One region of the Robertmurraya mangrovi genome, then DNA from elsewhere that is predicted to be linked to it. Evidence: a T-box and tRNA genes for the amino acid it is inferred to sense, from the RefSeq annotation. Region 1 holds a T-box; the other regions hold tRNA genes.
The links. The T-box of region 1 lies ahead of proS (proline--tRNA ligase). A T-box ahead of a tRNA ligase gene usually reads a tRNA of that ligase, here a tRNA-Pro.
Positions count from the first base shown of each region.

Region 2: it has a tRNA-Pro gene. The T-box ahead of proS (proline--tRNA ligase) is inferred to sense a tRNA for this amino acid. The anticodon was not compared.
Region 3: it has a tRNA-Pro gene. The T-box ahead of proS (proline--tRNA ligase) is inferred to sense a tRNA for this amino acid. The anticodon was not compared.

Region 1 covers NZ_JAXOFX010000003.1:343,518-350,808, forward strand. The annotation lists gene SM124_RS07330 (hypothetical protein) at 1-5, shown strand, start outside; gene SM124_RS07335 (hypothetical protein) at 1-738, shown strand, start outside; gene SM124_RS07340 (CBO0543 family protein) at 1,285-1,722, shown strand; gene SM124_RS07345 (CBO0543 family protein) at 1,719-2,192, shown strand; gene SM124_RS07350 (CPBP family intramembrane glutamic endopeptidase) at 2,264-3,028, shown strand; gene SM124_RS07355 (MFS transporter) at 3,059-4,279, shown strand; T-box leader at 4,346-4,558, shown strand; gene proS (proline--tRNA ligase) at 4,628-6,058, shown strand; gene SM124_RS07365 (alanyl-tRNA editing protein) at 6,123-7,291, shown strand, end outside.
Region 2 covers NZ_JAXOFX010000001.1:57-6,111, reverse strand. The annotation lists gene SM124_RS00145 (hypothetical protein) at 91-219, shown strand; gene SM124_RS00140 (YceI family protein) at 475-1,005, shown strand; gene SM124_RS00135 (cyclic di-GMP-binding domain-containing protein, MshE-related) at 1,104-2,033, opposite strand; gene SM124_RS00130 (response regulator) at 2,026-2,421, opposite strand; tRNA gene SM124_RS00125 (tRNA-Asn) at 2,946-3,020, opposite strand; tRNA gene SM124_RS00120 (tRNA-Ile) at 3,054-3,127, opposite strand; tRNA gene SM124_RS00115 (tRNA-Gly) at 3,131-3,204, opposite strand; tRNA gene SM124_RS00110 (tRNA-Cys) at 3,214-3,287, opposite strand; tRNA gene SM124_RS00105 (tRNA-Gln) at 3,294-3,365, opposite strand; tRNA gene SM124_RS00100 (tRNA-His) at 3,389-3,464, opposite strand; tRNA gene SM124_RS00095 (tRNA-Trp) at 3,477-3,550, opposite strand; tRNA gene SM124_RS00090 (tRNA-Tyr) at 3,562-3,645, opposite strand; tRNA gene SM124_RS00085 (tRNA-Phe) at 3,657-3,729, opposite strand; tRNA gene SM124_RS00080 (tRNA-Asp) at 3,924-3,999, opposite strand; tRNA gene SM124_RS00075 (tRNA-Met) at 4,010-4,083, opposite strand; tRNA gene SM124_RS00070 (tRNA-Ser) at 4,268-4,360, opposite strand; tRNA gene SM124_RS00065 (tRNA-Met) at 4,377-4,453, opposite strand; tRNA gene SM124_RS00060 (tRNA-Ala) at 4,508-4,580, opposite strand; tRNA gene SM124_RS00055 (tRNA-Pro) at 4,591-4,667, opposite strand; tRNA gene SM124_RS00050 (tRNA-Arg) at 4,697-4,773, opposite strand; tRNA gene SM124_RS00045 (tRNA-Leu) at 4,828-4,913, opposite strand; tRNA gene SM124_RS00040 (tRNA-Gly) at 4,921-4,995, opposite strand; tRNA gene SM124_RS00035 (tRNA-Leu) at 5,038-5,122, opposite strand; tRNA gene SM124_RS00030 (tRNA-Lys) at 5,229-5,304, opposite strand; tRNA gene SM124_RS00025 (tRNA-Thr) at 5,314-5,389, opposite strand; tRNA gene SM124_RS00020 (tRNA-Val) at 5,433-5,508, opposite strand; tRNA gene SM124_RS00015 (tRNA-Glu) at 5,553-5,627, opposite strand; rRNA gene rrf (5S ribosomal RNA) at 5,711-5,827, opposite strand; partial or broken rRNA gene SM124_RS00005 (23S ribosomal RNA) at 5,936-6,055, opposite strand, start outside.
Region 3 covers NZ_JAXOFX010000009.1:101,145-108,435, forward strand. The annotation lists gene SM124_RS14360 (ATP-binding protein) at 1-25, opposite strand, end outside; tRNA gene SM124_RS14365 (tRNA-Asn) at 152-226, opposite strand; tRNA gene SM124_RS14370 (tRNA-Ile) at 427-503, opposite strand; tRNA gene SM124_RS14375 (tRNA-Gly) at 508-581, opposite strand; tRNA gene SM124_RS14380 (tRNA-Gln) at 593-667, opposite strand; tRNA gene SM124_RS14385 (tRNA-His) at 683-758, opposite strand; tRNA gene SM124_RS14390 (tRNA-Phe) at 768-843, opposite strand; tRNA gene SM124_RS14395 (tRNA-Ser) at 1,328-1,420, opposite strand; tRNA gene SM124_RS14400 (tRNA-Met) at 1,432-1,508, opposite strand; tRNA gene SM124_RS14405 (tRNA-Pro) at 1,619-1,695, opposite strand; tRNA gene SM124_RS14410 (tRNA-Arg) at 1,724-1,800, opposite strand; tRNA gene SM124_RS14415 (tRNA-Leu) at 1,833-1,921, opposite strand; tRNA gene SM124_RS14420 (tRNA-Gly) at 1,931-2,005, opposite strand; tRNA gene SM124_RS14425 (tRNA-Leu) at 2,042-2,126, opposite strand; tRNA gene SM124_RS14430 (tRNA-Lys) at 2,267-2,342, opposite strand; tRNA gene SM124_RS14435 (tRNA-Val) at 2,446-2,521, opposite strand; gene SM124_RS14440 (PaaI family thioesterase) at 2,834-3,313, shown strand; partial or broken gene SM124_RS14445 (peroxiredoxin-like family protein) at 3,383-3,814, opposite strand; gene SM124_RS14450 (cupin domain-containing protein) at 4,056-4,970, opposite strand; gene SM124_RS14455 (NAD(P)H-dependent flavin oxidoreductase) at 5,193-6,272, opposite strand; gene SM124_RS14460 (hypothetical protein) at 6,333-6,923, opposite strand; gene SM124_RS14465 (DinB family protein) at 6,987-7,291, opposite strand, start outside.

The DNA.
Region 1 (7,291 bases):
AATAGAAAACAGACCATCTATTTCATGTCCTCTTTGTTCCTTATAGTAGCTTTAGCAACTGTTTATTGGTTTTACTTTTCAGCTCCAAAGGCTTTCCCGAGTGAACAACAGTTAATCTCTAAAATGAACGCATTATTTGCTGAAGCTGAAGTTAGTGAAATATTAGATGAATTATTTTTAGATGAATCGCATGCTTATGTCCCTTTTAAAACTGATAAAGGGGCATATGGTTCGAGTTACTGGGTTTGGAAAAATCGCAAATGGCAAGTGTCCACTATAGAGGGGTCAGGTCAGCCGATTTTATGGACACCAAATGAGAGAAAACCTTCAAAGCAGTTTCTTGTTTGGAATATAGACCCGAACGATGAGGTTGATTCAATCGATTTTTATTTAATTAAAAAGAGAAATTACTTTGTTTCTGACGGGATTCATACGTATGAGCCACAAGTTCAGATGAAACATGCCGTAATTCTTAAAGAGAAAAACTATGGGATTCTACAAATCCCAAATGACTGGGTAAAATTTATCGATAGTAGTTATCATGTTCAAAAACAAAAGACACAAACTTCAATCTTTGGTGATTTTTTTCAACAACCTAACCATTATATTGGCTGGAGACCATATGACCGAAATGGGAAAGATGCATTTCCTGAAGGATCAGTAAATGGAAATGGTTATGTGAATTTTCATCAAAAATTTGATCATGTCATGTTTGTTAATGAAAATGAACTGGAATAGTTTGATAAGGACGCTTTTATGGAGCTTTCCTGAAGGATTCAAAATATAAGCAAGTGGATTATTTAGATAACTCGATATATTGTTTTAATGTATTTTTTATGTACATTACATGTATAGGGCACCAACGTTTTAGAAAGAGCGATTATTAAAAGATACTATGTTAAAGTGGTATCTTTTTAGAGTGGGCTCTGTTGATTGGAGTGGAAGGCACGAAGACTCCTGCGGGAGAACGGGGCTGGGGAGACCCCACAGGCGCTTCAGCGGCGAGGAGGCTCCCCGGCACGCCCGCGGAAAGCGAAGTGCCTGGAACGGAAATCAACAGATCTATTAACTGCTGAAAACTGAAATATTTTAGGGCTGTCCAGTGTGTCATTTATCTGACTATTTGGACAGCCCTTTTTATTCCTAATCTTCATTAAAGAATGCATAGTGTATAAAATAATTTGGAATACTTAAAGATTAATACAGGCCAATTTTCACTAGGGGGATCATTCAGTGTCTATCGAAGTAGTGACCACTTGCCTTATTTGGATTATATTGCCTCTCATGTTGATTATCTTTGTCCCCAAAAAAAGAATAAGGGAATCTATTGCTGTGTTTCTGTTCTTTCATTTCTTAACTTGGCTATTTAGCATCGGGTTAACATACTTCGGTTTACTAGAAGCACCATTCAGAGAATTTCCCTACGCTACAAAGATAAACTTTTCTATGGAATACATGGTTTTTCCCACAATAGCCGTGTTCTTTCAGTTGCTTTTTCCAAAAAGGAAAATATATAGGATAATTCACTATATACTTACTGTCACATTTATTTTATTCATCATGGGTGTCATAGGATATTTTACTGAAATAATGGATGTTACTAAAGAGAGTTTAACTAGAAGTGCCCTGAATTTTACTGTTGAACTTTGGTTATGTAGAAAATATATTACGTGGTTAATGGATAGTGAGTACACTAAAAAAAATAAGGTGGAATCAATATGAGTATAGAATGGATCATTCTATATATAGTTTGGTTAGTAACCTTAGGGTCATTATTCTTTGTCCCTAAAGATAGGAGAAAGGAAGCCAGTATTTCCTTTTTGTTTTTACAGTTTTTAGGGTGGTTCTTAGGATTACTTGTTGTTGAGTTAAAGTGGATTGAATATCCTATACGAGAACTAGCCCATGTGAATCGTTCTAGTTTTACCTTTGAGTTTTTAGTTTTCCCCGCAATAAGTATGTTTTTTAACCTCTACTATCCATCTAACAGAAGACTACTGACGAAAATATATTATATATCCCTATTTACAACGGGAATCATCATACCGGAAATTATATTTGAAAAGTATACAGATTTAATTAAATATATCCATTGGGAATGGTACTACAGTTGGATTAGTGTATTTTTCACCCTATGGATTGTAAGAGGTTTTTTTAGTTGGTTTTATAAAGAAAGTATCAGCACCCAATAAGAGATGATGAAAAAAGGAGAATGAGCTGCTTTTAGAGAAGTAATATATAAAACATATATCAGGAGTTACTAATGAAAAAGTTTCTTTTAGCCTTCCTTATTTTAAGTTTATATTTTAATTTAGTTCCACAGTTGTTTCCCATGAATGATATCCTACGATTCATCCACTTAGTTAGTTTTTTTCCGATTGCACTTATAGTAAGTAAAAAACTTTTTAAATCTGGCCTAGAATTGTATGGGGTAAAGTTTTTTAAGGGGTGGTATGGGTTAATACTAGTAGGATTTGCTACGGGCTTTATTAGTTGGGCCATTTTATACATTTTGAGTTTTGTTTTTAATAAATATGAATATATCAGTATGAAATCTTTTACAGAAAGCGGCCTTATTTTAATAGTAGTATTAGTTGGGTTTGGTTTAGGTTCATTAATAAATGACATGATTGTAAGGGGCCTAGTGTTTAATTCTTTAAAAGGGAAACTACCCATATATTTAATTTTCATATTGTCGATTTTGATTTACTCCTTTGATGACATTTGGTTTGCTGGGTTTAGCGTTCAAAATACAATATTTTCTATCGCTTTAGGACTGAGCCTAACATATGCCATTTATAAAACTAATTCCATCTGGATGACAACGGGCATTCACTGGGGGTTGAATGTATGTTACGGAGTTTTATTTAGCGTAAGTAACAAAGTTGGAGATGGAATCATTTTGTTTGAGGTAAATAAGAGGGCTCCTATTCTATTAGATTGGATGTCTACTATCATTTCTATAATGATGTTTATTTTTATCTATAGTTATTGGCGTCTGTCAGGAGGGGAAAACTCAAAAAATTAATCGGGCAGTATAATGTAGGAGAATGAAAATATGCAAACTTGGAAAAACCCATTATTACTTATATCCGGCATTGGAGTTTCGAATCTTGGAAACTGGATTTATTTTGTTGCTATTAACCTATTAATTCTGGATTTAACAGGATCACCCGCAGCTGTTGCGGGCCTGTTTATCATAAGGCCATTAGCTGTCCTCGTAACCAATACTTGGTCAGGAAGTCTAATTGACCGAATGAATAATAGACATTTAATGATTATAACCGATGTTGTTAGAGGAATACTCATTGGGTGTATCCCATTTATTAATTCTTTATGGGGAATATATGTATTAATGTTTATCGTAAACATCGCTGGTTCCTTATTTGGACCAAGCTCAACTACCTATATGACCAAGCTAGTTCCTCCAGAAAAAAGGAAGCGTTTTAATTCCATTTTTAGTTTTACATCATCTGGGGCATTTTTAGTGGGACCAAGTATCTCTGGTCTACTCATTATGTATACAAGTATTGATGTTTGTATTTTTATTAACGCGATTTCATTTATAGTTTGTGCACTCATTATTTACTACTTACCTAATGTTGATAATCAAACGGAAGGCAAAAGAGAGCGAATCACTCTAGCTCATGTTTCTCAAGATTGGAAATCCGTCCTTCATTTTAGTAAAACAGCCGGCTATTTTAGTTTTATTTATTTACTATTTCAAATAGCTACATTAATTGGTTTTGCGTTAGACTCTCAAGAAGCAACGTTTATTAAAGGAGTTATAGGCTTAACCGAAAGAGATTATGGTTTACTTTTGAGTATTGCTGGAGGTGCCTATTTAGCAGGGTCTTCTGCAGCAACGCTTGTAGCAAATAAGATTTCGTTAAGAATGTTTATAGGATTAGGTATGATTCTCACAGCAGGGGGCTATTTCGTCTTTTATTCATCGTCCACACTGTTTTTAGCGGCTGTTGGATTTATCATATTTGGAGTGTTTTCTGCATTTGCGAATACTGGTTATATGACATTTTTCCAAAATAATGTTCCAATCAATATGATGGGGCGTTTTAGTTCCACTACGAATCTCATACAAGCTATTATCCAGATTGTTTTCACCCTCATGCTAGGTTTTCTAGCAGAAATACTGAGCCTTCAGTTTATATGCTTAGTCTTTAGTGGAATTTCTATCGTCATCTCAATCGTTTTGTGTATTTTTGTTTATCGACCTGCAAAAATTCATTACTATGAACTGAGTGAGGTTTCTAAAGCATAAAGAGTGGACAATGTAAAATTCAATTTGACAATATATTCATCTATATATATAATTTTGAAAAAAATATACGAAACGTTGATAAGGATTAGTAAAATGTAAGATCTTTTACAGAGAGGAAATCACTTGCTGGGAGATTTCTAAAGATACCATTTGAACCTGCCTTTGAGTTCTCTATCGAAACAAGTGAAGATAGAGCGGAATAAATCCGTTAGAGTGAAAGAGTGTATAAAGCCTCGCTTTATAAATTAGGGTGGTACCGCCAAATTATTGGTCCCTATTTATGAAGTGGGGCTTTTTTATTTTTCTAGCTGAAGGAATAAAATAATGAGAATAATGAGGTGAAGCCAGATGGCTAAGGATTTTGTTAAAGAGATTACGAACATGGACGAGGATTTTGCACGATGGTACACAGATGTTGTTACGAAAGCAGACTTAATTGACTACTCAAGTGTAAGAGGATCTATGATTATTCGACCTTATGGTTATTCTCTATGGGAGAACATAAAAAATGAATTAGATTTTCGGATTAAGGAAACAAGTCATGAAAATGTTTATATGCCTTTATTTATTCCTGAAAGTTTATTACAAAAAGAAAAGGATCATATTGAGGGGTTTGCACCAGAAGTAGCTTGGGTGACTCATGGAGGTTCTGAAGAGTTAGTAGAACGTTTGTGTGTACGTCCTACTTCGGAAGTACTATTCTGTGAGCATTATAAAAATATTATTCATTCTTATAGAGACCTACCGAAGCTCTATAACCAATGGAGTAACGTAGTAAGATGGGAAAAGACAACAAGGCCATTCCTTCGTACTTTAGAATTTTTATGGCAGGAAGGGCATACTTGTCACGCAACGGATGAGGAAGCCCATGAAGAGACAACGAAAATGCTAGAGGTATACGCAGATGTACTTGAAAATGTATTAGCGATACCAGTATTAAAGGGACAAAAAACGGAAAAAGAAAAATTTGCTGGTGCTAAGTTTACTTATACGGTGGAAAGTTTGATGCATGATGGAAAGGCTTTACAATCAGCAACTTCCCATCATCTAGGAGACGGCTTTGCTAAAGCATTTGGGATTCAATTTAGTGACCAAACGGGAGAATTACAATATGTGCACCAAACTTCTTGGGGATTCACTACTCGAGTTATCGGGGCCATGATCATGGTTCACGGTGATAATCGAGGATTAATTATTCCTCCTAGAGTGGCACCAACTCAAGTGATGATTGTTCCAATTGCTCAGCATAAAGAGGGAGTACTTGATTTTGCCTATCATTTGAAAGCGACTCTCTCTAAAATTGCCAGAGTAGGAATAGATGCTAGTGATAAAAAACCTGGTTGGAAATTTAATGAACACGAAATGAAAGGGATTCCGCTACGTTTAGAAGTGGGACCAAAAGATATTGAGAACAAACAGGTTGTTCTAGTAAGAAGAGATACGGGTGAAAAAACGTTTGTTCCAATGGCAGAACTAGAAACAAAACTTCCACAAATGTTAGAAGATATACAGCAAAATCTGTATGAGAGAGCAAGAGAGCTACGTGAACAGAAGACAACAGTAGCAACCAATATGGATGAATTTAAAGGAAATCTTGAAAGCAACCCAGGGTTTATCAAAGCAATGTGGTGTGGCGATAAAGATTGTGAAGATCAAATCAAAGGGCAAACAAGTGCCACTTCACGATGTATCCCATTTGAACAAGAGAAAGTTTCTAGTAACTGTGTATGTTGCGGTAAAGAAGCCGAAAAATTAGTTTACTGGGCTAAAGCGTATTAGAAAACGGGATCAGTCCCCCTTTAATGTAATAAAGGGGGACTGACCCCAATTAAGGAGATTATCGATGAAAAAATTATATTACGAAGATTCTTATATCCAATCATTTTCAACAAAATTATTAAAACAGCAAGAAGATGAGAATGGCCATACATATGTTGTTTTAGGGGAAACAGCATTTTATCCAACTGGTGGAGGACAGCCTTTTGATACAGGTCAAATAGATGGAGTTGACGTGATAAACGTAGAAGAAGTTGACAATGAGATAAGACATTACATAAATAGACCATTAGAGGGTAAAGCTGAAGTGTCTGGTGTAATCAATTGGGAGAGAAGATTTGATCACATGCAGCAGCATGCAGGACAACATATTCTCTCTGCTGCTTTCGCGGAGCTTTTTGACATGGAAACAATCGGCTTCCATTTAGGAAATGAAACACTAACCATTGATTTGAATGTAGAAGAATTAACAGAAGAAGTAGTTCGTGAAGCTGAGAAACTAGCAAATCAAATAATATTAGAGAACCGACCGATTGAAACGAAATGGATTACTTTAGAGGAAGTTACACAATATCCTTTAAGAAAGAAACCAACCGTTACAGAAGATATAAGGCTAGTGATCATACCTGAATTTGATTACAACGGTTGTGGAGGAACTCATCCAAGCTCAACAGGCCAAGTTTCATCTATAAAAATTCTTGATTGGGAGAGACAGAAGAAAAAAGTTCGCCTTGGGTTTATTTGCGGTAATCGAGTGTTAAAGCATTTTTATCAGAAACACCAAGTCTTATCCAAACTAACCCAACAATTAAATGCACCTGAACAAGACATGGAACTAGCCGTTGGAAGACTTTTAGATAAAAATAAGGAACTTGAAAAGCTATTAGAAGAATCAACTGACCGATTACTTCATTTAGAGACGGACCTATTACTAAATCAGTCCTCAATCATTAATCAACATCAAATTGTTGGCCAAGTTTATGAAGGAAGAACCATCCAACAACTCCAAAAACAAGCAAGAATACTGGTATCAAAAAAGGAAGAGTTAAATGTGTTCTTAATTTCCGAAAACGAAAATCAAATCCAGATTGTGTGTAGCAGAGGTAAAGAGGCAGCTGTTAATATGAAAGCCCTTGTTGCAAATATTCTTCCATTGATTAACGGAAAAGGTGGAGGAAACGAAACCCAAGCCCAAGGTGGAGGAGAGAAGATATTAAGCGGGGAAGAAATTGTTCA
Region 2 (6,055 bases), on a different contig from region 1:
ATCATAAATGTTTAGGCAGTTATAAAACAGAACAGAGTTATATAAAAGTATGAGCATTTAAACTTGACGATTTTTTAAGGAGGTTCAGGTATGCGTTTAGTGAAAACAGATATTGATGAATTATTGGAAGCTACCAGTGAACTAGCTGAGGACGATTGTAGTTATAGGCTCAAAATTATTGAAATTGACAAATTACTTGAAACTACACAAGACTGGTAAATATAGACTAAATTAAATATTAATATATTTGAAAGCTAAGCACCTGGTCTTAGCTTTTTTATTTTTACTTTCTACTTCTCCCCAATACCTTCCTACTCCGACAAGTGATTCCACATTAATGTTTAGATAGTCCTACTACCGGCACGAAAGAACCTTTAAAAACATACTTGACGAAAAGTTAGTTTCATTTTATAATTTATCTTGAAATCAATTATCTCGAATTAAAGATAAATTATAAAAAGGTGGATGAAACTAATGAGTAAAACTAATTGGACAGTAGATAACGCACATAGCAGTGTTGATTTTTCAATCAAACATATGATGATTGCTAACGTAAAAGGTACATTTAAAAACTTTGATGCTCAAGTTGAGGCTGATCCTTCTGATCTAACATCTGCATCTATTCAGTTTAATATTGATATTGCAAGCATCGATACACGTAACGAAGACCGTGACAACCACCTTCGTTCAGCAGACTTCTTTGATGTAGAGAATCACCCTACCATGACATTCAAATCAACTGAAATTGTAAAAACAGATGATGATGAGTATAATGTGACTGGTGAACTAACTCTTCACGGTGTAACTAAGCAAGAAACATTCTCTGTTACTTATGAAGGTTCAGGCAAAGACCCATGGGGAAATGAAAAAGTAGGTTTTAGTGTAGCTGGAAAGCTTAATAGAAGCGATTATGGACTTACATGGAACTCTGCTTTAGAAACTGGTGGAGTACTAGTTGGAGATAAAGTAAAAATTGACCTACAAATTCAAGCATTAAAAGCATAAAGGGATTATTAGATTATTACTACTAGTAAATTCTATAGATACATTTAGTAAAAGAGTCAGCCCTTTTGTTGGGCTGACTCTTTTAGTTAAAAAAACGATTATTTAACTACCTCGGCTTCTTCTGTAGAACTAATTTGAATAAGTTCTGGATTTTCAGAAAGAATGATGTTGAACGACCCTTTTGACAAATGAACGGTAAATATATTTCCTTGCTGTATTCCATCTACAAAAGTATTTTGGCTAAAGTTCTGCGGTTTCATATTTAGCTCGATATCTTTATTAGACATATTAACTAAGAAAATACCGTTATGTAAGTTTAAAAATTCACTTACTGATGCTGCAGCTAATTCATTTACTTCAGTCAATTCTTCTTCTGCATAAATGGAAGCAATTTTTAGGAAAATCTCTGTATTAGAAGATATTGCTGTAAACAATGGAGTTTGACCAGTAATCTCTTGATGAACAAAGCATTCCTTGTTAACTTCTTGCTCTGAATTGTAAGCCTCAAGGTAAACCTGGTCATCAATAAACCTGATTAAATTTTTCATAAATAAGGATAAATAATCTCTATAAAGTTCTTTTAAGGAAGTTGTCTCAATATGAACTAAATTTTCTACTAGAACTTCAATATCCCCATTTTTGATTGCTTCAAATTTATCATCAGAAAGGCTATTTTCATTCTTATATTCGTTTAAAGCTAGTGAGAATTGTTCAATAGTCATATACTCTCGATCCACTAAAGCTTGAGCTAATAATAAATGATTTTGTTTTTGAGCAGTAAGCATACCCTCTAACTGGTCATTCGTCAAGAAACCTAATTCGATTGCTATTTCACCAAATCTTTTATCCATCTGTGTTTGTTTAAGATGAGTTTCTTCTACTTGTAATGGAGTCATATAACCTTCATCTACAGCAAGTACACCCAACTTAACATGAACAGATTTTTGTAATTCAAGTGCATCTTTTAGCTGTTCACTAGTTATATACCCACGGTTCAATAGATAATGGCCGAAGTATTGACTAAACATTTAAACTTCCCTCCTTTTCTTCAAGCAGTATTCTTTCAATTAAGTTAGTAACTGCCTCTAATGTAATTGGCTTTTGTATAAAATCATAGGCACCCTTCTCTAATGCCTTTTTTAGATGTTCCTTAGTACCTGCAGAAGATGCCATTACCACCTTAATTTCTTGGTTTGAAGCTTTAATTTCTTCTAATGCTTCAATTCCGTCCTTATCAGGCATTACAATATCCATGAAGATTAAATCAGGTGAATGTTTTATAGCCATTTCAACAGCAACCGTACCGTTCTCTGCCTCAATAATATCACTACACTTACATTTTTCTAATGTACTTCTTAGTTTTTTTCGAATTAATGCGGAGTCGTCACATATTAATACTCTCAAATTGTTTTCCATCTCTGTCATCTCCCTAAGCAATTTCTCTCCATCACAAATCTAGTTCTACGTACCTGTTCATATCTCCTTCAATAATTCAAAAAAACTATTACTTTATGACTAATTATTGAACATGGGCATATTTCAAGTTTAAAAGTTAACTTTCTAAAATGAGTCACATATTTAGAATAACTAAGCGGAATCTATACGTTCTCGCTTAGCAAATAAATATGAATATCTAAACTAGTTTAAGGAAATATTTTTATTAGTATATATAAGGAGAATAAACATGAGGTTAGTTGGAATTTGTTATAAATGTAATGGGAGTGGATATTTAAAAAAATACTTCTTCTATAAGAAAGAATGCTCGACTTGTACAGGCTCTGGAAGATATATTCAATCAATTCAGGAGTATCGCAACAGTTAGTTACTGATTGATGCAGATTTTATCCTAGATAACTTGTTAAGTTTGAATTCCTTTAAAGTAGAGGTTAGAAAAAGCACAAAAAAAGCTAGGTATAGAACCTAGCTTTAGAATTTATGTATGGCTCCGCAGGTAGGACTCGAACCTACGACCGTTCGGTTAACAGCCGAATGCTCTACCACTGAGCTACTGCGGAATAGTTAGTATTAATCTCACTAATTGTATATGATGGGCCTAAATGGACTCGAACCATCGACCTCACGCTTATCAGGCGTGCGCTCTAACCAGCTGAGCTATAGGCCCATATGGAGCGGGTGATGAGAATCGAACTCACGACATCAGCTTGGAAGGCTGAGGTTTTACCATTAAACTACACCCGCATTATTTTTTGGAGGCGGCACCCGGATTTGAACCGGGGATAGAGGTGTTGCAGACCTATGCCTTACCACTTGGCTATGCCGCCATATAACTGGGCTAGCTGGATTCGAACCAACGCATGTCGCAGTCAAAGTGCGATGCCTTACCGCTTGGCTATAGCCCAAAGATTATTCAGTAAAACTTTTATGGGGCGACTGATGGGAATCGAACCCACGAATGTCGGAACCACAATCCGATGCGTTAACCACTTCGCCACAACCGCCATAATTCACTCTGGCAGGGGTAGTAGGAATCGAACCCACACCAAAGGTTTTGGAGACCTTCGTTCTACCTTTAAACTATACCCCTAAATAAGAAAATGGTGGAGGGGGACGGATTCGAACCGCCGAACCCTAAGGAGCGGATTTACAGTCCGCCGCGTTTAGCCACTTCGCTACCCCTCCAAAATAAAAGGTGGCTCAGGACGGAATCGAACCGCCGACACAAGGATTTTCAGTCCTTTGCTCTACCAACTGAGCTACTGAGCCGTTTTTTGAAATACTATTCAATATGTTTTGCTTCGTCCTTCGTCCCGATTTACGAGGATGGAAAGACAAAGATGTAATTCAAATCGGTACGCTGGATGTTTTTTCAAGAAGTATATTCATCGTGCTCTACCAACTGAGCTACTGAGCCGTATATTTCATATTAATTTCTCAAATTAAACGAGTATTATATAGTATGGCGGTCCCGACGGGAATCGAACCCGCGATCTCCTGCGTGACAGGCAGGCATGTTAACCGCTACACCACGGGACCAGATGGATTATTGCGGGGACAGGATTTGAACCTGCGACCTTCGGGTTATGAGCCCGACGAGCTACCAGACTGCTCCACCCCGCGATAATAGTATTTGTTTTAGATTGCAGATGCTCTTTGTTAAGCATTTTCTATTCCGATAAACCGCCTCGATTTCAGAAAGCATCTCAAGAAGTGGCTCAATCGGTGCGCTGTAGAGTAATCGAATAAGCATATTCGACCGTGCTCCACCCCGCGATAATAGTATTATAGATATTCTTTTTAAAAATGGAGGAGGTAGAGGGATTCGAACCCCCGCGCGGTTTGACCCGCCTGTCGGTTTTCAAGACCGATCCCTTCAGCCGGACTTGGGTATACCTCCAATAAAGTTTAAATTATGGTAGCGGCGGAGGGAGTCGAACCCACGACCTCACGGGTATGAACCGTACGCTCTAGCCAGCTGAGCTACACCGCCAAATTATTATGGTAGATTCTTTTCACTCCACTACGTTCCGTGAAAAAATCTAAGTGGAGCCTAGCGGGATCGAACCGCTGACCTCCTGCGTGCAAGGCAGGCGCTCTCCCAGCTGAGCTAAGGCCCCATAAAATTGATGGTCGGGAAGACAGGATTCGAACCTGCGACCCCTTGGTCCCAAACCAAGTGCTCTACCAAGCTGAGCTACTCCCCGATATCTAGTTGTTAACTACTTAAATATAGTGGCGCGCCCGAAAGGAGTCGAACCCATAACCTTCTGATCCGTAGTCAGACGCTCTATCCAATTGAGCTACGGGCGCAAATTAAGTACTAGTGTATATACTAACTACTTTTGCTTCTGCAAAAAAGTTAAATGCCGAGGACCGGAATCGAACCGGTACGGTAGTCACCTACCGCAGGATTTTAAGTCCTGTGCGTCTGCCAGTTCCGCCACCCCGGCATATTTTTGGAGCGGAAGACGGGATTCGAACCCGCGACCCCCACCTTGGCAAGGTGGTGTTCTACCACTGAACTACTTCCGCGTTACATTATTTTTGGTAAAGTGTTTACTAGAAAGAAAAATATGGTGCGGGTGAAGGGAGTCGAACCCCCACGCCTTGCGGCGCTAGATCCTAAGTCTAGTGCGTCTGCCAATTCCGCCACACCCGCAATGTAATTTAAGGAAACTTCTTTTGCTTACGCAAAAACATAATAAGGAAATCTCTTTTGCTTACGCAAAAATTAAGGAAACTTCTTTTGCCATCGCAAAAAAGTTTGGTGAGCCATGGAGGACTCGAACCTCCGACCCTCTGATTAAAAGTCAGATGCTCTACCGACTGAGCTAATGGCTCATACTATTATGGTGCCGGCGATAGGAGTCGAACCCACGACCTACTGATTACAAGTCAGTTGCTCTACCAACTGAGCTACACCGGCACGATATATTTTTTTTTTGCTTCACTACGTAACGTGAAAAAAATGGTGGAGGATGACGGGATCGAACCGCCGACCCCCTGCTTGTAAGGCAGGTGCTCTCCCAGCTGAGCTAATCCTCCATAAAAAAAGTTGCTTTTACTCCACTACGTTCCGTAAAAAAAATTGGTGACCCATACGGGATTCGAACCCGTGTTACCGCCGTGAAAGGGCGGTGTCTTAACCGCTTGACCAATGGGCCTAGATTAATTACCTCTAAGAGGAACTATATTAGGATAGCATTTTCTTTAATTACAGTCAACACTTTTTTAAAAGAAAATGTTCGCCTGGCGACGTCCTACTCTCACAAGGGGACAGCCCCTAACTACCATCGGCGCTGAGAAGCTTAACTTCCGTGTTCGGTATGGGAACGGGTGTGACCTTCTCGCTATCGCCACCAGACTATGTAATTTAGAAGGATTGATCTTTTCACTATCGTGAAAAATCATAGTTATGCCTTCAAAACTAGATAATGATTGAAGAAGAAGAATTCGAGTAATCACCAATAATGTGGTTAAGTCCTCGATCGATTAGTATCAGTCAGCTCCACATGTCACCATGCTTCCACCTCTGACCTATCTACCTGATCATCTTTCAGGGATCTTACTAGCTTGCGCTATGGGAAATCTC
Region 3 (7,291 bases), on a different contig from region 1:
AGAGCAAGTGTTGAGTTGTAAGCATAGATGATTCCTTTCACATTTCTTTACTTAAATACTACAAAATATTGAAGAAACAAACAACTTTAGATTCAACCATTCGCAAAAAAGACACTAACTATTTTCAGTTAGTGTCTTGATTTAATATGTATGGCTCCGCAGGTAGGACTCGAACCTACGACCGTTCGGTTAACAGCCGAATGCTCTACCACTGAGCTACTGCGGAATAGTTAATATAATTCCCTAAAGTTAATCAAGCTATGCCGAATGTCCCCATCTCAGAATGTACTACAAGAAGAAGCTCGATGGGTACAACTCGTAGTTAATTCAGTGAAGTAATGCTCGTTGCTCTACCACTGAGCTACTGGGGAATAATTAATACAAAAATAGTATAATCAATTAATTAGTAATTATACAACTAATTAATGGTGGGCCTAAATGGACTCGAACCATCGACCTCACGCTTATCAGGCGTGCGCTCTAACCAGCTGAGCTATAGGCCCCAATTGGAGCGGGTGATGAGAATCGAACTCACGACATCAGCTTGGAAGGCTGAGGTTTTACCATTAAACTACACCCGCAAATAAATAAATGGCTGGGCTAGCTGGATTCGAACCAACGCATGTCGCAGTCAAAGTGCGATGCCTTACCGCTTGGCTATAGCCCAATAAAAAAAGAAATATGGGGCGACTGATGGGAATCGAACCCACGAATGTCGGAACCACAATCCGATGCGTTAACCACTTCGCCACAATCGCCGTAATACATGGTGGCTCAGGACGGAATCGAACCGCCGACACAAGGATTTTCAGTCCTTTGCTCTACCAACTGAGCTACTGAGCCGTATATTTAATCACTATTCAACATATTTTAGCTCCGTCCTTCGTCCCGATTTACGAGGATGAAAAAACATTGAAGTCATTCAAATCGGTACGCTGGATGCATCTTCAAGCAGCTTATTCATCGTGCTCTACCAACTGAGCTACTGAGCCGTATTCAAAAACGCTATTCAACCTATTTTTACTTCGTCCTTCGTCCCGATTTACGAGGATGAAAAAAACAATGAAGTCATTTAAATCGGTACGCTGGATGCATCTTCAAGCAGCTTATTCATCGTGCTCTACCAACTGAGCTACTGAGCCGTATATTTAATCACTATTCAACCATATTTTAGCTCCGTCCTTCGTCCCGATTTACGAGGATGAAAAAACATTGAAGTCATTCAAATCGGTACGCTGGATGCATCTTCAAGCAGCTTATTCAACGTGCTCTACCAACTGAGCTACTGAGCCGTATATTAAAATACTATTCAATTTTCATAAATAAATGGAGGAGGTAGAGGGATTCGAACCCCCGCGCGGTTTGACCCGCCTGTCGGTTTTCAAGACCGATCCCTTCAGCCGGACTTGGGTATACCTCCAAAAAATAATATGGTAGCGGCGGAGGGAGTCGAACCCACGACCTCACGGGTATGAACCGTACGCTCTAGCCAGCTGAGCTACACCGCCAAGATATATTAAGGTAAATTCTCTTTTCACCACTACGTTAAGAATAAAATTAAGGGAATCTTCCTTTTTCACTCCACTACGCTGATTTGAGTCCCCTTAAGTTGATTCAATGGTCGGGAAGACAGGATTCGAACCTGCGACCCCTTGGTCCCAAACCAAGTGCTCTACCAAGCTGAGCTACTCCCCGATATCTAGTTGTAACTGCTTGATAATAATGGCGCGCCCGAAAGGAGTCGAACCCATAACCTTCTGATCCGTAGTCAGACGCTCTATCCAATTGAGCTACGGGCGCAATACTTTTTATTTATCATTATTGAAAAAACTTGGTGCCGAGGACCGGAATCGAACCGGTACGGTAGTCACCTACCGCAGGATTTTAAGTCCTGTGCGTCTGCCAGTTCCGCCACCCCGGCACTTTCATTTGGAGCGGAAGACGGGATTCGAACCCGCGACCCCCACCTTGGCAAGGTGGTGTTCTACCACTGAACTACTTCCGCATTATATTAATTTTCTAGTCATAAGATAAAATATTATGGTGCGGGTGAAGGGAGTCGAACCCCCACGCCTTGCGGCGCTAGATCCTAAGTCTAGTGCGTCTGCCAATTCCGCCACACCCGCAATAAAATATGATACTTCTTTTGCTATCGAAAAGAACAATAATAAGGATACTTCTTTTGATATCGCAAAAATTAAGGAAACTTCTTTTTGCTATAGCAAAAATATAATAAGGGAATCTTTTTTGCTTACGCAAAAAGATTTGGTGAGCCATGGAGGACTCGAACCTCCGACCCTCTGATTAAAAGTCAGATGCTCTACCGACTGAGCTAATGGCTCTCAATAATTTAAAGAAGTAACTTTTTTACTTCACTACGTTACGTGGAAATTAAGAAAATAAGGAAAATTCTTTTTGCTCCACTAACATTCCGCAAAAAAGTTTTGGTGGAGGATGACGGGATCGAACCGCCGACCCCCTGCTTGTAAGGCAGGTGCTCTCCCAGCTGAGCTAATCCTCCAAAAAAAGTTTCTATTACTAAATTACTTCACAGCAACAGTTATAAATACTATCAAATCTAGTTGTTTGTGTCAAGACTAATTTCAGTCTCGCAACTCATTTCCTGCGAGAGTTATTATCTTACTAGTAGAGCTCAAAGAAGTCAATATAATTTAAATAAATCAATACTGGTGGATTTTTACACTAAATTAAATTAAAAATCTCATAATAAACCAAGTTTAAACAGCAACCACTAGTTACCGTTTGAACAGAATATGTTACAATAAAGACGAAAAATTTTAAATTTTCAATGATTTTATTAGGGGGAGAAGTAATGGAGGAAACAGTGGTTAAAGCGATTCAAGATTTTTATCCAGATGATTTTGCTTGGTGTTATGGATGTGGTCGTTTGAATGAAGATGGTCATCATCTTCGTACAGGTTGGCAAGGGGAAAATACAGTTACGATTTATACCCCAGAGAAAAAGTATATGGGTATACCAGGATTTATTTACGGAGGAATGATTGCTTCAATTATAGATTGTCACGGGACAGGTTCTGCCGCACTTGCTCTACATCGTAAGAATGGACATGAAATTGGAGACGGAACTGAACTGCCTAGGTTTGTAACAGCTTCACTTAACGTTGACTTTTTAAAGCCTACCCCACAAGATGTTCCACTGAAAGCAATTGGTACGATTGAAGAAATACATCCAAAGAGATGGAAAATACATACTGAGGTATATGCCAATGATACGCTATGTGCCCGTGGGGAAGTTGTTGCTGTTGTAATGCCAAGTACTTTCTTAAAATAAATCTATCGCATGATTTATTTTTCCCTTTATAAAGCAGTGAGATCCGGAAAACGGCCTCTCACTGCTTTTTTAGAATTTATTTAATACGGAAAGTATCCTATCTATTGATGCATGGTCTTCAGGAGCTGTATCTATATGATTCCAGAGGGTGTTTCCTTTTTCATCAAACACCCATGTTCCCCCTTGTATATATACATCATGGGTTTTCATTGCCTTTTGGACAAGCTTTTTCTGTTCTAGATGTTCTGGAAAGAAAGTTTTAGACCCTTGCATCAAAAATGCCTTTAAAGCCTTAGAAAGTAACTTCCATTTTTTCATTGTCCTATGCCCCATACTCCTATATAGCTCTCGTTTAACGTCGCCATAAACCGGAAATGGGAATGGGCCAAAAGCTTGTTCAAACTGCTCTAAATAGGAACCAATAGAAGGAGTAATAACGATAACTTGAAATCCTGTAGATGTTAATTCGCTATATCTCTCACGCAACTGCGTAAGCATTTCACGACAAACCGGTCAGCCAGGGTGCCTAAGGAAAACAACTAAACTCTTCTTCCCTCTAATAATGTCTCTAAAAGATTGTTCTTCATGAAACGGTCTTTGGAGAAATACATCCATACTTTCACCTCATTAGTGGTTCTAATCTTGTTTCTGAGAATTATCCATCATTTCATTCATTTTCACAAGACTATTTAAATTTAAAAAAAGGACGAGATTTTCTCATCCTAACATTTTACTTCTATTATTAATGGTTATGTTCCTCTTCAGCAGCCATAGCAATTGCTTTCGTTTCGTGGACGGTTCCAAATGGATGTTGTGGTGGTGCATAAATGGAGTACAGCTTTAGTGGTTCTTTTCCTGTATTAATTAAATTGTGCCATTTCCCTGCAGGTATGATAATGGCGTAACCATCAGATACTTTTTGTTGGAAATTAAGTTGTTCTTTTCGATCACCCATTAAAACCATGCCCTGCCCTTGTTCTACACGTAAAAATTGATCAAGATTCGGATGTATTTCTAAACCTATGTCCTCGCCAACATTAATACTCATTAATGTTAATTGCAAGTGGGTTCCTGTCCATATAGCTGTACGGAATGTATTATTTTGCTTTGTTGCCTCCTCTATATTAACGACAAAGGGTTGTTTACCGAAATCGGTAGCACGACTTGACATGGACTCATTTAAATAACCAAACCTTGTGGCACTTTCATGTTCATCCGTTAACGCTCTCAAAAATACATTTTGAAGCTGAGGCTGTTGATGCAGTAAATAGTTTTTATGATATTCGCCGTAGCTTTCAACTTCCTTATTATATGCTTTTTGTAATCCGTCTCTGTAACTTTGGAAAGGAGTTTTCTCGATTTGATACATCGGATGAGATCCAGTTAATTGAATATAGAGATTCGTGAACTGCATCAAATGAGCTTGCTTCTTTTCTATTGAATGTAGAATTTCACTTTTATGCTCTTGATTTGGAGCAAAATGAGCTAACTCTCTATGAAGTTCCATTGCTGAAGCCTCTCTTTTTATAGCTCCAAGCAACGACTCAGCAGCTTGGTGGTAATCTTCTTGAGAATATCTCAACATACTTAAATCAGTTGTCGGAGTGATACCACTAGCGTAATAAGGATATGAATACATATTGGGCATAAAATACATCTTTTTCCCTCCACAGATTTTTAATAAGAGCCTATCTTAAAACTTTCCACTTATAAAAATTGGAAAAAGGCCTTACGAAAATATCATATGCCTATGGGAAAAGAATGTACTTCAATTTATATGAATGGGCCTTCATCCAAGTCACCCAAAGATGTCACTTCATTATAATGAATTCAACGGTATGTTTGTCTCTACTATTCGATAAAAAACACACCACTTCTATTAAAGTAATGTCCTACTTCTAATTTTATTTACTTCTTCCATTATATTGTGCATCAACGCTTCCACTGTTTGGACCTTCGCTAATCTTGGACTTTGCCCGGACCAGAGTGACATGTATGCTGGATTGCTTTGTGCTGTTGAAGCTGACCTCATTTTTTGTGTCAGTGTGTTTTGTACAGGAAATACTGGAAGATTTGATTCATGTTTTTGCATATCCGAAATAAATTGATTTTTTATCCCCCTTGCCGATTTACCTGAAAAGGCACGAGTTAACACGATCTCATCTTCACTAGCATGAAAAATTGCTTCTTTATGAACAGCATTAGCACCACTTTCAACACAGGTTAAAAACGCGGTACCCATTTGAACTCCTTTTGCCCCTAGACAAAGAGAAGCCATTACACCTCTCCCATCCATAATTCCCCCAGCTGCTATAACAGGAATGCTTACACTATCTACAACTTGTGGAATGAGCGACATTAGACCAATTAAACTTTCTTGAACACCACCCAAATAATTTCCTCGATGTCCCCCGGCCTCACTCCCTTGAACGATAACGATGTCCATTCCTCTATCTTCATTATCCAAAGCTTCTCGAACAGTCGTAGCAGTCCCCATTAGGATAATGTTCTGATGTTTTAGCTTAAGAATCACATCCTCTTTAGGAACACCAAAGGTAAAAGAGCAGATTGGCACCTGTTCTTCTATGACAACTTGAATTTGTTCGCTGAACGTTTCGAAAAGTTGGGTTTCAGTAGGAAAATCAAATGACAGTTGAATTTGAAAATCATCATGAATAGGCTGCATTTTTTGGCTAGCATACTGAACCTCTTCTTCGGTAAAATCGAATTCGCTTGGAACAAATAGATTGACTCCAAACGGATTGGAGGTTAGCAGCTTAATTTCTCTAATTTGTTCTCTTAATTTGCTAGGGGTCATGTAACCCGCTCCAATCATACCTAGCCCGCCCGCTTTTGAAACCTCGGCTACTAGTTGTGAAGTGGTTACTCCACCTGCCATTGGGGCTTGAATAATGGGATATTTGATATGTAACTTCTCTATAAGTTCATTTTTTAACATGTAAGACACTTCCTTGTTCGCTTCCTATAAACGATATTTTTTATCCCAGCTTCATTTATCTTACAGTTTACCAGCAGCCGCCCTTGCCTCGTAAGCTCTTGATACACCAGGTTTATTGTTAAGAGGGACTAGAATCTCAAGTGCTTTATTACAAAAATCAACAATTTCAGCACTAGAGACATTAATTAACTTTTTATTCCCTAAGTCGGCAAGGATAATCCAATACCATCCTACCCCTTGCTTATGGTCATCCGTCTCTCCTTTTTCAAAAGCGCTCTTAGCTTCCTCTAATATTGATAGTCCCTCTTCCATTTGTCGATTAGATAAAAGATGGATTGCCGAAGAAAATAAACTTTGAGCATGGGCAATTGAATTTTCTGAGAGTTTTGCATAATCCAGTTCTTTCAGATGAACTTTATTTGCTTCTTCCATATGTCCTAGTTGCCTAAGCATTCCTGCTTGTCTTAAGTATACTTGTGCTAATACCCTAGAAATATCTTTAACATCATCTGTATTACTTTCAATCAGCGAAAGAAGTTCATTTTCTATTTCTCTGTAACTATTTAAGGCTAGTTCAAAATTATTTTTTTGCTCAAGTGTAATAAGCGTTTCCTCTAGTTGTTTTTCTAAAATACTAATAGTCTTCTGCATCATAAACCTCCTAAAGGATGAAAAATATAATTTAAGAGACGACCATAAACTTTCAAATATTCCTTATTTCCTTCTTAAAACTCCTAAATACTCTACCCACGGACCAACATCTGTTCTATACCTCTCCGCCATCACCCTTACAATTTGAGCCATATGAGTCAAATCATGAACGGCCCATGTGGAGATTAATTCCCTCACCTTTACTACCCCGAAAGCTGGGTGTTGCCCTTTTAATTCAAGATAATCTTCTGTTTCTAGTAGAGATTTTAATTTAGCAACATTTTGAATTCGAATCATTTTAAACTCGAGTAACTTCTGATCCATTGAACTTTCAGATTTCTCATTTAGATGAGAGTTTCGATCAAATA